Regions from separate parts of the Mesorhizobium sp. B2-1-3A genome, predicted to be linked through region 1. Evidence: riboswitches for the same ligand, from Rfam matches in the RefSeq annotation. Region 1 holds a riboswitch; the other holds the start of a gene.

The links. Region 1 has a riboswitch for S-adenosylmethionine ahead of FJ977_RS28195 (O-succinylhomoserine sulfhydrylase). Riboswitches for the same ligand answer to the same signal wherever they lie in the genome.
Region 2: linked by a shared signal. The riboswitch ahead of FJ977_RS14520 (homoserine O-acetyltransferase) and the one ahead of FJ977_RS28195 (O-succinylhomoserine sulfhydrylase) in region 1 are both predicted to bind S-adenosylmethionine.

Annotation. Positions count from the first base shown of each region.
Region 1 covers NZ_VFWK01000007.1:212,546-219,578, reverse strand. Annotated here, with positions in the region: gene argF (ornithine carbamoyltransferase) at 1-540, shown strand, start outside; gene FJ977_RS28210 (Hsp33 family molecular chaperone) at 641-1,672, shown strand; gene apaG (Co2+/Mg2+ efflux protein ApaG) at 1,861-2,253, opposite strand; gene FJ977_RS28200 (ceramide glucosyltransferase) at 2,552-3,703, shown strand; gene FJ977_RS28195 (O-succinylhomoserine sulfhydrylase) at 3,737-4,927, opposite strand; SAM riboswitch at 4,985-5,062, opposite strand; gene FJ977_RS28190 (2'-deoxycytidine 5'-triphosphate deaminase) at 5,160-6,254, shown strand; gene araD1 (AraD1 family protein) at 6,292-7,033, opposite strand, start outside.
Region 2 covers NZ_VFWK01000003.1:659,474-666,506, reverse strand. Annotated here, with positions in the region: gene FJ977_RS14540 (glycosyltransferase family 2 protein) at 1-208, opposite strand, end outside; gene FJ977_RS14535 (glycosyltransferase) at 209-1,261, opposite strand; gene FJ977_RS14530 (DUF1330 domain-containing protein) at 1,493-1,813, shown strand; gene metW (methionine biosynthesis protein MetW) at 1,826-2,440, opposite strand; gene FJ977_RS14520 (homoserine O-acetyltransferase) at 2,499-3,668, opposite strand; SAM riboswitch at 3,776-3,853, opposite strand; gene hisC (histidinol-phosphate transaminase) at 4,003-5,112, shown strand; gene FJ977_RS14510 (prephenate/arogenate dehydrogenase family protein) at 5,135-6,070, shown strand; gene FJ977_RS14505 (sugar kinase) at 6,067-6,996, opposite strand; gene FJ977_RS14500 (DUF2125 domain-containing protein) at 7,004-7,033, opposite strand, start outside.

The sequences.
Region 1 (7,033 bases):
GGGCTGACCGACGACACCCACCCCTGCCAGCTGATGGCCGACATCATGACCTTCGAGGAGCATCGCGGTCCGGTTGCCGGCAAGACCATCGCCTGGACCGGAGACGGCAACAATGTGCTGCATTCGCTGCTCGAAGCGTCTGCGCGGTTCCGCTTCAACCTCAACGTCGCCGTTCCCGAAGGCAGCGAGCCGGCGCAGAAGCATGTCGACTGGTCCAAGGCGCATGGCGGCAAGCTGCATTTCACCCGCTCGCCCGAGGAAGCCGTCGACCAGGCCGATTGCGTCGTCACCGACTGCTGGGTGTCGATGGGCCAGGAGCATCGCGCCCGCGGCCACAACGTCTTCTCTCCTTATCAGGTCAATGCCAAGCTGATGGCGCATGCCAAGCAGGACGCGCTGTTCATGCACTGCCTGCCGGCGCATCGCGGCGAGGAAGTGACCGACGAGGTCATCGATGGACCCCATTCGGTGGTCTTCGACGAGGCCGAGAACCGGCTCCACGCCCAGAAGGCGGTGCTCGCCTGGTGTCTTGGTGCTTGAGATGAAGTGTCTGGGCGCTTGATCTGCGGGGGCGCGATGCCTATCTGCGCCGCATCACGCAAATCAAGCGCGTTTGGACGCATGCACCCCAGGGGGCGGCATGGCCGCGCCCTGGAGCTTTGTCATGTTGGAAACGCATCAAGTGACTGAACATCACCCCAAACTCGGCGAGTTCGGCTATGCCGGCGACGACCATGTCGTGCCTTTCGAGGTCGGTCCGCTCGACGTGCGCGGTCGCACGGTCCAGCTCGGGCCGATGCTCGACGCCATCCTCAGCCGCCACGACTATCCCGAGCCGGTCGCCCGCCTGCTGGCGGAAGCCTGCGTGCTGACGGTGCTGCTCGGCACCTCGCTCAAATTCGAGGGCAAGTTCATCCTGCAGACCCGTACCGACGGGCCGGTCGACATGCTGGTGGCGGATTTCACGACGCCTTCGGCGCTGCGCGCCTATGCGCGCTTCGATGCCGATAGGCTCGAGGCCCTCGTCGCGGCGGGCGAGACGTCCCAGCAGACGCTGCTCGGCAGCGGCGTGCTGGCGCTGACCATCGACCAGGGTGCCCACACGCAGCGTTATCAGGGCATCGTGCAACTCGACGGCGAGACGCTGGAGGACGCGGCGCGCACCTACTTCCGCCAGTCGGAGCAGATTCCGACGGATATCAGGCTCTCTGTCGCCAAGCTTTTGACGCCGGGCCCTGGTGGCGCGCGCGAACAGTGGCGTGCCGGTGGCATCCTGGCGCAGTTCCTGCCGCAGTCCCCCGAGCGCATGCGCGTTCCGGACCTGCCCGGCGGCGATGGCGATCCGCGTGACGAGATCCACGATCCGGCCGACAATTCCTGGCAGGAATTGCTGGCGCTGCTCGGTACCATCGAACCGACAGAGCTGATCGATCCGACGATCGGCGCCGAGCGGCTGCTCTATCGCCTATTCCATGAGCATGGCGTGCGCGTCTTCGGCGGCGTCCCCGTCGCCGACCAGTGCTCGTGCTCGCGCGACAAGATCCGCGGCATCCTCGAGGGCTTCTCCGCGCAGGAGATCAAGGACTCGACCGAGGACGGCGGCATCCACGTCGCCTGCGAATTCTGCTCGAAGCAATATGACTTCGACCCGGCGGAATTCGCGGCGCAGTAAAGGGAGCTTCCTTCTTCCCGTCACTATCGGGGAGAAGGTGCCGGCAGGCGGATGAGGGGCAGCGCTAACTTTGGCAAGTGGCCGCGCGTAGACCCGTCACGTGCGTGAAAGATAATCTCATCAGTTCGGCGCCGCCCCTCATTGCGTGCCGGGCATTTCTCCCCGTGTAGTGACGGGGAGAAAGACGCTCAATTCACCGTCCGTCTCGTTCCCGGCAGATCCAGCGAAAAGGCCGGGATGGCGATGTCGAATGTCTCGCCGCGCTTGTTGCGCATCGTATAGCGCCCGACCATGATCCCTGACGGCGTCGAGAGCGGGCAGCCCGACGTGTATTGATAGCTGTCGCCGGGATTGAGTTCGGGCTGGTCGCCGACAACGCCGGGGCCTCGCACTTCCTCGACCCGGCCGGCGCCGTCGGTGATGTGCCAATAGCGCGACAGAAGCTGCACGAATTCGTCCGACTGATTGTCGATCGTTATCTGGTAACCCCAGACATAGCGGTTCTCGGAAGGATCCGAACGGTCCTCGAGATAGAACGGCCTGACCTGCACTTCGATGTTGCGCGTGACTGCGCGGTACATAAGCGGCTCCAAAACGATATCGAGCATGATCCCGAAAAGTGGACCGGTTTTCCCGGCCAAACGGTTTCCGCCTGTCCAAAGATCATGCTCAAACAAACAAAACTTTCGGCCCTCCAGGCGAGGAGGTCAACGTGCGCGTCTTGTCGCGCTCGTCCTCGAAAGGCAGGTGCCGGCAAAGAATGTCATTTAAGTGACACATGACAATGGTGGTGTGCGCGAACCGAGCGACTCGGCGCTCTGTCGAACTGTTGAAAGCGGCCACACCGCGGCCCGTCTCTTCTGGAGCGCCCAGATCTCGATGGAACTCACTATCATAGCCGCCTCGCTTTCGACTGCTCTTATCCTTTCAAACGCTGCCAGCATCGCGCTGGCGGCCTCACAGCTGAAACGGCGCACTACGATCTCGCCGCCAGCCGGCAAATCGCAGCCGGTGTCGATTGTCGTGCCGTCGCGTGGCGTCGAGCCGTTCACGCACGAGACGCTGGAGCGCGCCTTCTCGCTCGACTGGCCGCGCTACGAGTTGATCTTCTGCGTTGCCCATGCCGATGATCCGGTGGTCGGGTTGATCAGACAAGCCATTGCCCGTTTCCCCAAGCTGCCGGCCCGGCTGTTGATCGGTGACGATCGCGTCAGCGCCAATCCCAAGCTCAACAATTGCGTCAAGGGTTGGGAAGCCGCGCGGCACAAATGGGTCATCCTGGCTGATTCCAACGTGCTGATGCCCGGGGATTACATCCAGCATCTGATGGCGGCGTGGCGGCCAAACACGGGCCTTGTCTGCTCGACGCCGATCGGCTCGCGGCCGGATGGCTTCTGGGCCGAGGTCGAATGCGCCTTCCTCAACACCCTGCAGGCCCGCTGGCAGTATGCCGGTGAGGCGCTCGGCCTTGGCTTTGCCCAGGGCAAGAGCATGCTTTGGAACAAGCCGATGCTGGATGCCAATGGCGGCATCCGCGCGCTGGCCGCCGAAATCGCCGAGGACGCCGCCGCGACCAAGCTGGTCAATGGGCTCGGCCTGCGCGTCAATCTCGTCGCCTCGCCCTTCGAACAGCCGCTTGGCCGGCGCACGCTTGGCGAGATCTGGTCGCGCCAGGCCCGCTGGGCGCGCCTGCGCCGCGTCACCTTTCCGCTGTTCTTCGCACCTGAAATCCTGACCGGCGCGGTGGTGCCGCTGGTGCTTGCGCTGGTTGCGGCGGCAAGCGCCGGCTTCAGCCTGCCGCTGACGGCCGTCGCCGTGCTGGCGGCCTTCTACTTCCCGGAATGTGCACTGGCCTGGTCCAAGGGCTGGTACCTGTCGCCGCGCATGGTCGCGGCGATCGTGGTGCGTGACCTGATCCTGCCGGCGATGTGGGCACGCGGCTGGCTCGGCGGCGCCGTCGACTGGCGCGGCAATGCGATGACCATCGGCACCAAGGCCGCCGAACTTGAAGAGGCGCCGTCGCGAGCCTGAATCCGCCGCAGGCGACGCTGCCTGGACGGCCTGCTATTTGGCGGCTTTCAACGCCTGTGCGATGTCTTCCAGAAGGTCGTCGGTGTCTTCCAGGCCAGCAGACAATCTCAGCGTACCAGGCCCGATGCCGAGTTCGGCGCGGGCCTCGTCGCTTAAATTCTTGTGCGTCGTCGTCGCCGGATGGGTGATCAGGCTCTTGGCGTCGCCAAGGTTGTTCGAGATCAGCACGATGTCGAGTGCATTCTGCAGGGCGAAGGCTGCCTGCTTGCCGCCCTTGACATCGAGGCAGATCAGCGTCGAGCCGCCCGACATCTGCTTCTTGACGATATCGGCCTGCGGGTGGTCGGCGCGGCCGGGATAGATGACACGAGCAATCTGCGGCTGTTCGGCGAGAAAATCGGCGATCCTGCCGGCGCTCTCCGTCTGCTGGCGCACGCGCAGCGGCAGCGTCTCCAGGCCCTTCAGCAACGTCCAGGCATTGAAGGGCGACAGGCTGGGGCCGGTGTGGCGGAAATAGTCGTGCAGGTTCTCGTCGATCCACTTCTTGTCCGACAGGATCACGCCGCCGAGGCAGCGGCCCTGGCCGTCGATGTGCTTGGTCGCCGAATAGACGACGATATGCGCGCCAAGCTGCAACGGCTTCTGCTGCAAAGGCGTGGCGAAGACATTGTCGACGACAAGCCGCGCGCCGATTGAATTGGCAAGCGCGGCGACGGCTGATATGTCGACCACTTCCAGTGTCGGATTGGTCGGGCTTTCCAGGAAGAACAGCTTGGTGTTGGGCCTGACCGCCTTTTCCCAATTGGCGATGTCGGTGCCGTCGACCAGCGTGGCCTCGATGCCGTAGCGCGGCGCCAGCGTCTCGACCACCCAGCGGCAGGAGCCGAACAGCGCGCGCGCCGCCACGATATGGTCACCGGCCTTGACGCTGCACAGAAGGGCCGCCGTCACCGCGGCCATGCCCGACGCCGTGGCGCGCGCATCCTCCGCGCCTTCGAGCGCGCACATGCGCTTTTCGAACATGTCGACGGTCGGATTGGCGTAGCGCGAATAGATGAAACCTGGTTCCTCGCCCTTGAACCGGGCTTCGGCCGCCTGCGCCGTTTTGTAGACATAGCCCTGCGTCAGATACATCGCCTCGGAGGTTTCGCCGAAGCCGGAACGCAGGGTTCCGCCATGCACGAGGGCTGTCTGAGGCTTCCAGTTGCGCTTCTTGGTGCTCATCGCTTTTGTTCCAGACACAAAAAAACCGGCCGCGAAAGTCGCAACCGGTCCATACGGCCTTGCGGCCCGACGGTCCTTTAGCGACTTGTTTAACGTGGCTGCAAGCCGACCGGCCAAATCACCACGGGATAACGACCCTTTAGACCCGTCCCACGCTTGCGTCAATTGCCGGCTTCATTAAGAGGTTTGTACCAAGCGGGTTCGACAAAGCCTGCCCTCTAGGAGCGAAGCCTTGCGAGAGACGGGCATTCTTCCCGATCAGGACATTTCGGCGCTGTTCCAGTCCGGCGCGCTGAAGTCGCCGCGTGCCCTCGATGCCGACCAGATCCAGCCGGCCAGTCTCGATCTGAGACTCGGCGACAGGGCATGGCGGGTGCGGGCCTCCTTCCTGCCCGGCCCCAATCACAAGGTTTCGGAGAAGCTCGACCGGCTGAAGCTGCACGAGATCAATCTTGCCGACGGCGCGGTGCTGGAAACCGGCTGCGTCTACATCGTGCCTCTGCTTGAAAGCCTGGCATTGCCGGCGGAGATTTCCGCCTCGGCCAATCCGAAGAGCTCGACCGGGCGGCTCGACATCTTCACCCGTGTCATGACCGACCGAGGCCACGAGTTCGACAAGATCGCCGCCGGCTACAATGGTCCGCTCTATCTGGAGGTCAGCCCACGCACCTTCCCGATCGTGGTGCGCACCGGCTCACGCCTGTCGCAGATCCGCTTCCGCACCGGCAATGCGCTGCTCTCGGAGGCCGAGCTGCACGAACTCCACCGCGCGCAAATGCTGGTCGCCACCGAGCCGCCTAACATTTCCGGCGGCGGCATCGCGCTGTCGATCGATCTCAATGGCGACAGTGACGGGCTGGTCGGCTACCGCGGCAAGCATCACACCGGTCTCGTCGACGTCGACAAGCGCGCGGCGCAGGATGTCGTCGATTTCTGGGAGCCGATCCACAAGAGCGGCGCGGGCGAACTGGTGCTCGACCCCGACGAATTCTACATCCTCGTCAGCCAGGAAGCGGTCCACGTGCCGCCGCTCTATGCCGCCGAGATGACGCCGTTCGACCCTCTGGTCGGCGAATTCCGCGTCCACTATGCCGGCTTCTTCGACCCGGGCTTCGGCCATTCGGCAGCCGGCGGCACCGGCAGCCGGGCCGTGCTGGAGGTGCGCAGCCATGAAGTGCCGTTCATCCTCGACCATGGCCAGATCGTCGGCCGGCTGGTCTACGAGCACATGCTGAAGCGCCCGCAGGCGCTCTACGGCACCGATCTGGGCTCCAACTACCAGGCGCAAGGCCTGAAGCTGTCCAAGCACTTTCGCGCCGCGCGGTGACACTGCCAATCTCCCCCACGAGGGGGGAGATCACCACTCACAGCGCCTTTACAACCACCTTCACCGGCTTTTCGATCTCCAGCGGATTGCGCAGCGGCAGGCCGAAATCCCCCGCCTCGATCTCGAACACATCGCCGGCCTCGGTCTTGACCCCGTCGGCGAAGGACAGTGTCGCGGTACCGAACATATGCACATGCACGTCGCCCGGCTGGCGGAACGCCGAATATTTGAAATGGTGATGTTCGAGATTGGCGATGGTGTGCGACATGTTCGCTTCGCCCGACAGGAACGGTTTTTCCCACAGCATCTTGCCGTCGCGTACGATGCGCGATGTGCCGCGGATGTCGGAAGGCAGGTCGCCGATCAGGATCTCCGGCCCGAACGAGGCATTGCGCAGCTTGGAATGGGCGAGGAAGAGATAGTTGACGCGCTCGGTCACGTGGTCGGAAAATTCGTTCGACAGCGTGAAGCCGACACGGAAGGGCGCGCCGTCGTCGCCGATGACGTAGATGCCGGCGACCTCGGGTTCCTCGCCGGCGTCCTTGGCGAAGGCCGGTGACAGGAGTGCCGCACCTGGGGCCACGGCCATGGTGCCGTTGCCCTTGTAGAACCATTCCGGCTGCACGCCGACCTGGCCTTTGGCGGGCTTGCCGCCCTCCAGGCCCATGCGGAACATCTTCATGGAATCGGTGAGCTGCTCCTCGCCATCGGTGCTCAGCTTCTTGTGCATGGAATCGCGCGTCGCCGCCGAGCCGAGATGCGTCAAGCCCGTGCCGGTG
Region 2 (7,033 bases), on a different contig from region 1:
TCGCACCGACATAGATCAGACGCGGGTCGTGAACGCGGTCGAGCGCGGCTTCGGTTCCGTCCGTCGAGCCATCGTCGACGACAATGTGCTCAAGCCTCGACATGCTTTGGGACAGCACGCTTTCGACAGCGCGCAACACCTTGTCGCGCCTGTTGTGGGTCGGTGTGATCACCGTGATAAGGGGAGCCGCATCCAAGGCTTTGGCCACTCAGCTATGACCGACGTAAAGAGGGACGTATTCCGGCTCGTCCCGGACCAGACCAAGCGCCATGGCCATCTGGGCGACGAACACCAGCGTGCAAAAGGCCATGCCGACGATCAGGGCAAACGGAATCTGCCAGATTGGCATGCCGAGTCGTGCCGCATGCGCAAGGATGCGACCGCCCACCCGGCGCGATGTCGAAAACCAGCGCCTTGCCGCCTTGACCACCCGTGCGGTTCGCGACGGCGATTCCAGCGCCACATATTTGCGGTCCGCATCGCGACCGGTGACGAGCGCGCGCCAGAAGAAAAAACGCCAGCCGCGCGGAGGATAATGGCTGGCCCGGGCATCGACCCTGACGAAGTCATGTCCGCTTTCCCGCAACTGGCTGGTAAGCAACGTGCAGGAAACCTTGAAACCATTGCTGGCCGGATAGGGATGGCTGGCCAACCAACTTCTGCGAAAGGCGCAATTGTTGGCGTTCATTGCCCGCCTGGAGGCGAAACGCTGATCCCCGTCGCGCAGCGGGAAGAACCACAGCAGTGCAAAGGTGCGCGAGGCGAAATCGTCATGGCCGAGATAGGTGTAGCCGCTCACGGCCATCGTCTTCGGGTCCTGTAACGGTTCAAGGAGCGCCGACAGCCAGCCGCTCTCCATAACCGTGTCGGAATCGCAGAAAACCACGATGTCGCCCGTGGCCAATCCAACGCCCGCGTTCTTGATCTCATAGTATCGGCTGCCGGTGCTGGCGCTGAAGACCAGATTGGCGACGGCGTCAAGTCGCGGAACAAGTTCGGCGATACGCTGCTGGAGGAGCGGCGTCTCGGTATTCTCTCCGCTGTGAACGACAATAACCTCCGGCTTGGGGTGCCGATCGTCAGTCGTTGCGGCCTCTATTTCCCGCGCCAAGGCGCGGAATGAAGCGCCGATCTCATCTTCATTGATGGATTGGGCATTTTCCATTTCGACTACGATTGAATAGGTCTGGGATTTGCGTTCCATGCCCCGCCCAAGCATTACGTTCGGCGCGACGCTACAAAGACCATCTTCACATGTCATCCAAAGACGCGAAATCCGGCTGGTCTGAAACGCCGATTTTGGGCCTCCGCGCCCCAATAGCAACACCCTGGCAAGTCTGAGGGGATGCGGTTCCGCTCGCGCTCAAGCGCTGATTCGTGCACGGCATCGATGTTGGCCTATTACCTCAGGCGTAATCGAGTCTCGTCACCTCCCTTGGCAATTTGCAGCCATGAGACCGGCAAATCGGCCGCTCGACAAGGGAGTTACGTCATGACCGCCTACGCCGTTGCCCATATGCGCCAAGTCAGGATGGGCCCGCAGATCGTCGAATATCTGCACAGGATCGATGCCACGCTGGAACCGTTCGGCGGCCGCTTCCTGGTCCATGGCGGCAATCTGGAGGTGATCGAGAACGATTGGCCGGGCAACCTCATCATCATCGAGTTTCCCGACCGGCGGCAGATGCGCCGGTGGTATGATTCGCCCGCCTATCAGGCAATACTGGCCCTGCGCACGGACAATTCCCGATCCGATGTGGTGTTCGCCGACGGTGTCGAGCACCCGCACAAGGCCACGGATGTCCTGGGCTAGACGTTCCATGCCTTACCGCTTCAGCAAGAACACCGCTTGCTGGCCGAAGAAATTCCAGAACCACCAGGGCATCGACAGGCCGATCTTCTGGCCGGCTGCGTCGAGCGCGGTCGCCTTTTCCACCGTCGCGCCGAGCTCATCGCACAGGTTGACGAAGTCGCGGATGGTGCAGAAGTGGATGTTGGGCGTGTCGTACCAGGAATAGGGCAGGTCCTGGGTCACCGGCATGCGGCCCTTGACGAACAGCGACAGGCGCACCCGCCAATGGCCGAAATTGGGGAAAGAGACGATCGCCCTGTTGCCGATCCTGAGCAGTTCGTCGAGCACCAGCTTCGGGTTGCGGGTCGCCTGCAAGGTCTGCGACAGGACGACGAAGTCAAAACCCTTGTCGGGATAGAATTCGAGATCCTTGTCGGCATCGCCCTGGATGACAGAGAGGCCGCGCGCCACGCATTCGTTGACGCCGCGCTGCGACAGTTCAAGCCCGCGGCCGTCGACCTGTTTGGTTTCCTGCAGCAATTCAAGCAAGGAGCCGTCGCCCGAACCGACGTCGAGCACGCGCGACTGTGGCGGAATGAGGTTGGCGACGACCTCGAGGTCGACGCGCTGGCTGCCGTTGACGCTCATGATGTCGCCTCCTGTATGGCGCATGAGCCTGATCCTGAAAGTCTGCAACTTTGCGGGGTCATGCGCTTAGCCCTCTGGCGCGGGCCGCGGAGCCGATGAAGCCGTTGATGGCGGCGAACAGTTCCGGCTCGTCGAGCAGGAAGGCGTCGTGGCCGCGATCGGTCTCGATCTCGACGAAGGATACCGAGGCGCCGGCGGCGTTGAGCGCGTGCACGATGGAGCGGCTCTCCTCGGTCGGAAACAGCCAGTCCGACGTGAACGACACCAGGCAGAAACGGGTCTTGGTGCCGGCAAAGGCATCCGCCAGCCTGCCGCCATGATCGGCTGCGAGGTCGAAATAGTCCATCGACCGCGTCATGTAGAGATAGGAGTTGGCGTCGAAGCGGTCGACGAAGGTCATGCCCTGGTGGCGCAGATAGCTTTCGATCTGGAAGTCGGCGTCGAAGCCGAAAGTCAGGTGGTCGCGATCCTGCAGATTGCGGCCGAATTTACGGTGCAGGGCGGCTTCCGAGAGATAGGTGATGTGGGCCGCCATGCGCGCCACCGCCAGACCCTTTTCCGGGCGCTTGCCATGCTCGAAATACTTGCCGCCATGCCAGTCCGGATCAGCCATGACGGCTTGCCGGCCGACCTCGTGGAAGGCGATGTTCTGCGAGGAATGGCGGGCACCCGTAGCGATCGGCAGCGCCGAAAAGACGCGCTCGGGATAGCTCGACGCCCATTCCAGCACCTGCATGCCGCCCATTGAGCCGCCGAGCACGCAGAACAGCTTCTCGATGCCGAAATGGTCGATCAGCATCTTCTGCGCGCGCACCATGTCGCGAATGGTGATGACAGGCAGGTCGAGCCCATAGGGCTTGCCGGTGAGGGGATTGGTCGAGGCGGGACCGGTGGAGCCCAGGCAACCGCCGATGACGTTGGAGCAGATGACGAAGAAACGGTTGGTGTCGATGATCCTGCCGGGGCCGATCAGCACTTCCCACCAGCCCGGCTTGCCGGTCACCGGGTTGGTGTTGGCGACATGCTGGTCGCCGGTCAGCGCATGGCAGACGAGAATGGCATTGGAGCGGGCATCGTTCAGCGTGCCATAGGTCTGGTAGGCGATCTGGAACGGCGACAAAAGCGTGCCGGCGTCGAGCTTGAGCGGCTGGTCGGGCCCGAAGCGCAACACCGGGCTCGACGGTTGGTCGGCCTCGTTGTTGGTCTTTCCTGCACGCAGAGCGGCCATTCACGTACTCACTTGCTGCATCGTGCCCAACGAAAATCGCCGCCGATGCGTTTTGTCCGGCCGGCCGCGGACAATAAAAAACCGGCATTGCCATTCGCAAAGCCGGTTACGTCACGCAAACGGCCCTTTAGCGAATTGTTTAACGTGGCTGCAAGCCGACCGGCCAAATCACCACGGAACTGTCACCGTCCTTCTAGAACTCGCCCGCCTCGCCGTCAATGCCGGAGGTTGGGCCGGCTGCTGGCCCCACCGCCGCCTCTCGACATTGCCGGCCATGGCTTGTATTTCCGCTGCGGCCTCCGGATGGAGGCATTTTCGACGGATTTTGCAAAAAATGAACCAGACACCGGATCAGGCACGTCCAACCCCGCGCGCGGGCATCATGGACATAGACGCCTATGTGCCCGGCAAGAGCACGGCGCCGGCCGGTGTCGCCAAGGTCTACAAGCTGTCGTCGAACGAGAACCCGCTCGGTCCGTCACCGAAGGCCATCGAAGCCGCCCGCGACGTCGCCGCCAAACTCGACATCTATCCCGATGGCACCGCCAGGCGGTTGCGCGAGGCGATCGCCGAGGTGCATGGCCTCAACGCGCAGAACATCATCTGCTCCAACGGCTCCGACGAGATCCTCGGCCTTTTGGCGCAGACCTATCTGGCGCCCGGCGACGAGGCCATTTTCACCGAACACGCCTTCATGGTCTACAAGATCTACATCCAGTCGGCCGGGGCCACCCCGGTTGTGATCAAGGAGACCGAAGAGCGCGCCGACATCGATGCGATGCTGGCCGCCGTCACGCCGCGCACGAAAATCGTGTTCCTCGCCAATCCCAACAATCCAACCGGCACCTATGTGTCGTTCCAGGAGGTGCGTCGCCTGCATGCCGGCCTGCCCAAACATGTGCTGCTGGTGCTCGACGCGGCCTATGCCGAATATGTCCGCCGCAACGATTACGAAGCCGGCATCGAGCTGGTCGGCAGCGCGGAGAACGTGGTGATGACGCGCACCTTCTCCAAGATCGGCCTTGGCGGAGCGCGGATCGGCTGGATGTACGGGCCGATGCACATCGTCGACGCCATCAATCGCGTGCGTGGTCCCTTCAACGTCAATGCGACGGCGATCGAGGCCGGCATCGCCGCGATCCGCGACCGCGCCCATGTCGAGCGCAGCGTGTCGCATAACGAGACCTGGCTCACCTGGCTGAGCGCGGAGATGACCGGGCTTGGGCTGCGGGTGACGCCCAGCGTCGGCAATTTCCTCCTCATTCATTTTCCAGACGACCAGAAGCATTCGGCGGCGGCGGCGGACGATTACCTGACAGCGCGCGGCTACATATTGCGGCGCGTTTCCGGCTACGGCTTTCCCAACGCGCTGCGCATGACCGTTGGCACCGAAGAGGCCAATCGCGGCGTCGTCGCCGCGCTCACGACATTCCTGAAAAGCTAGAACGCCCGAAAGCTCTAACGCCATGACATCACCGATGTTTGAGAAGATCGCGCTGGTCGGCATCGGCCTGATCGGCTCGTCGCTGGCCCGCGTCATCCGCCGCGAGGGCCTTGCCGGCCACGTTGCCATCTCGACCCGCAGCGCGGCGACGCTGGCGCGGGCGCAGGAGCTTGGGCTGGGTGATTCCTATACGACCGACGCCAAGGAAGCGGTCCGCGACGCCGATCTGATCATCGTCTCGGTGCCGGTCGGTTCGTCCGGCGCGGTGGCGCAGGAGATCGCGCCGGCGCTGAAGAAGGGCGCGATCCTCACCGATGTCGGCTCGACCAAGGCCTCGGTCATCGCGCAGATGCAGCCGCATGTGCCTGACGGCGTGTATTTCATTCCCGGCCATCCGCTGGCGGGTACCGAGAAATCCGGACCGGATGCCGGTTTCGCCGACCTGTTCGACAATCGCTGGTGTATCTTCACGCCGCTGCCAGGCACCGATCCGGGCGCTCTGGAAAGGCTGTCGGAATTCTGGCGCCGCTGCGGCGCCAACATCGACACGATGGACCCGCAGCATCACGACATGACGCTCGCCATCGTTTCGCATTTGCCGCACATCATCGCCTACAACATCGTCGGCACCGCCGACGATCTGGAATCGGTGACCAAGACGGAAGTGATCAAATATTCCGCCTCCGGCTTTCGCGACTTCACGCGCCTGGCCGCCTCCGACCCGACCATGTGGCGGGACGTGTGCCTGCACAACAAGGACGCCATCCTCGAAATGCTGGCGCGGTTCTCGGAAGACCTGGCATTCCTGCAGCGGGCGATCCGCTGGGGCGACGGCGATAAGCTGTTCGACCTGTTCACCCGCACCCGCGCGGTGCGCCGCTCGATCATCGAGGCGGGCCAGGACATTGATGTGCCCGATTTCGGCCGTCAGGCGATCGAGCACCCGTCGAAGAATTAGGCTGTTTCAGGCCATGTCGCCGCGACCATGGCCAGTGTCTCGGCCCGGTCCGGCGCACCGAGCCTGCCGCCGAAGCGCAGGCACTTGAGCGCGGCGGCGGCACTCGCAAAACGCATGGCCTGTTCGACCGGCATGGCTTCCGCCAGCCCGACGGCAAAGGCGCCGTGAAAGACATCGCCGGCGGCGAGCGTGTCGACCGCCTTGATCCCTGGCGCAGCGACATGGCGGGATGATCCGGCCGCGCGATCGAACCACCAGGTGCCCGCCGCGCCGCCGGTGACCGCGACGAGGGCATCGGTGCGGGAGGCGAGGTCAGTGCAGGCGCGCCCCAGGTCCAGCGCCTGGCCGCATATGATGCGGACTGCCGGCTCCGAGGCAACGATGTGAGAAGCCAGCGGCAACAGCCGCTCCAGCACCGCCAGCGGCGCGGTATCGGCGTCGAGAATCGCAGGCCGGCCGGCGGCGCGTGCCGTCTTCAGGGCAAGGGCCGCCGCACCCGGCCAGCGCACGTCGGCCAGCACGGCATCGAATGCCGCGATGTCGGCGAAAGGCAAAGAATCGGGATCGGTCTGGGCCAAGCTGTCATAGAAAGGCACGATGATGCGTTCGCCATGGGCGTCGACCAGGATCGATGCCAGCGCCGAGCGGGCGCCGCTGACGCGGCGCACGTAGCTGCAGTCGACGCCTTCGGCCTCGATCCCGGCAATCAGTTGATCGCCGACCGGATCATCGCCGGCACTCGCCCACAGCGACACGTCGGCGCCCAGGCGATGCGCTGCGCAAGCAGCGCTGGTGGCCATGCCAGAAGCGATCTGGACGCCGTCGGAGGCGATGAATTTTCCTTGATGCGTGGGCAGTGTCTCGACACGCAGGATCGTGTCCAGCGTCAGCGCGCCGACACTCAGGAGCCTCGCTGGTCTTGCCATGGCAGCGCTATTGAACCGGCTTGATCTTGCCGAGCGG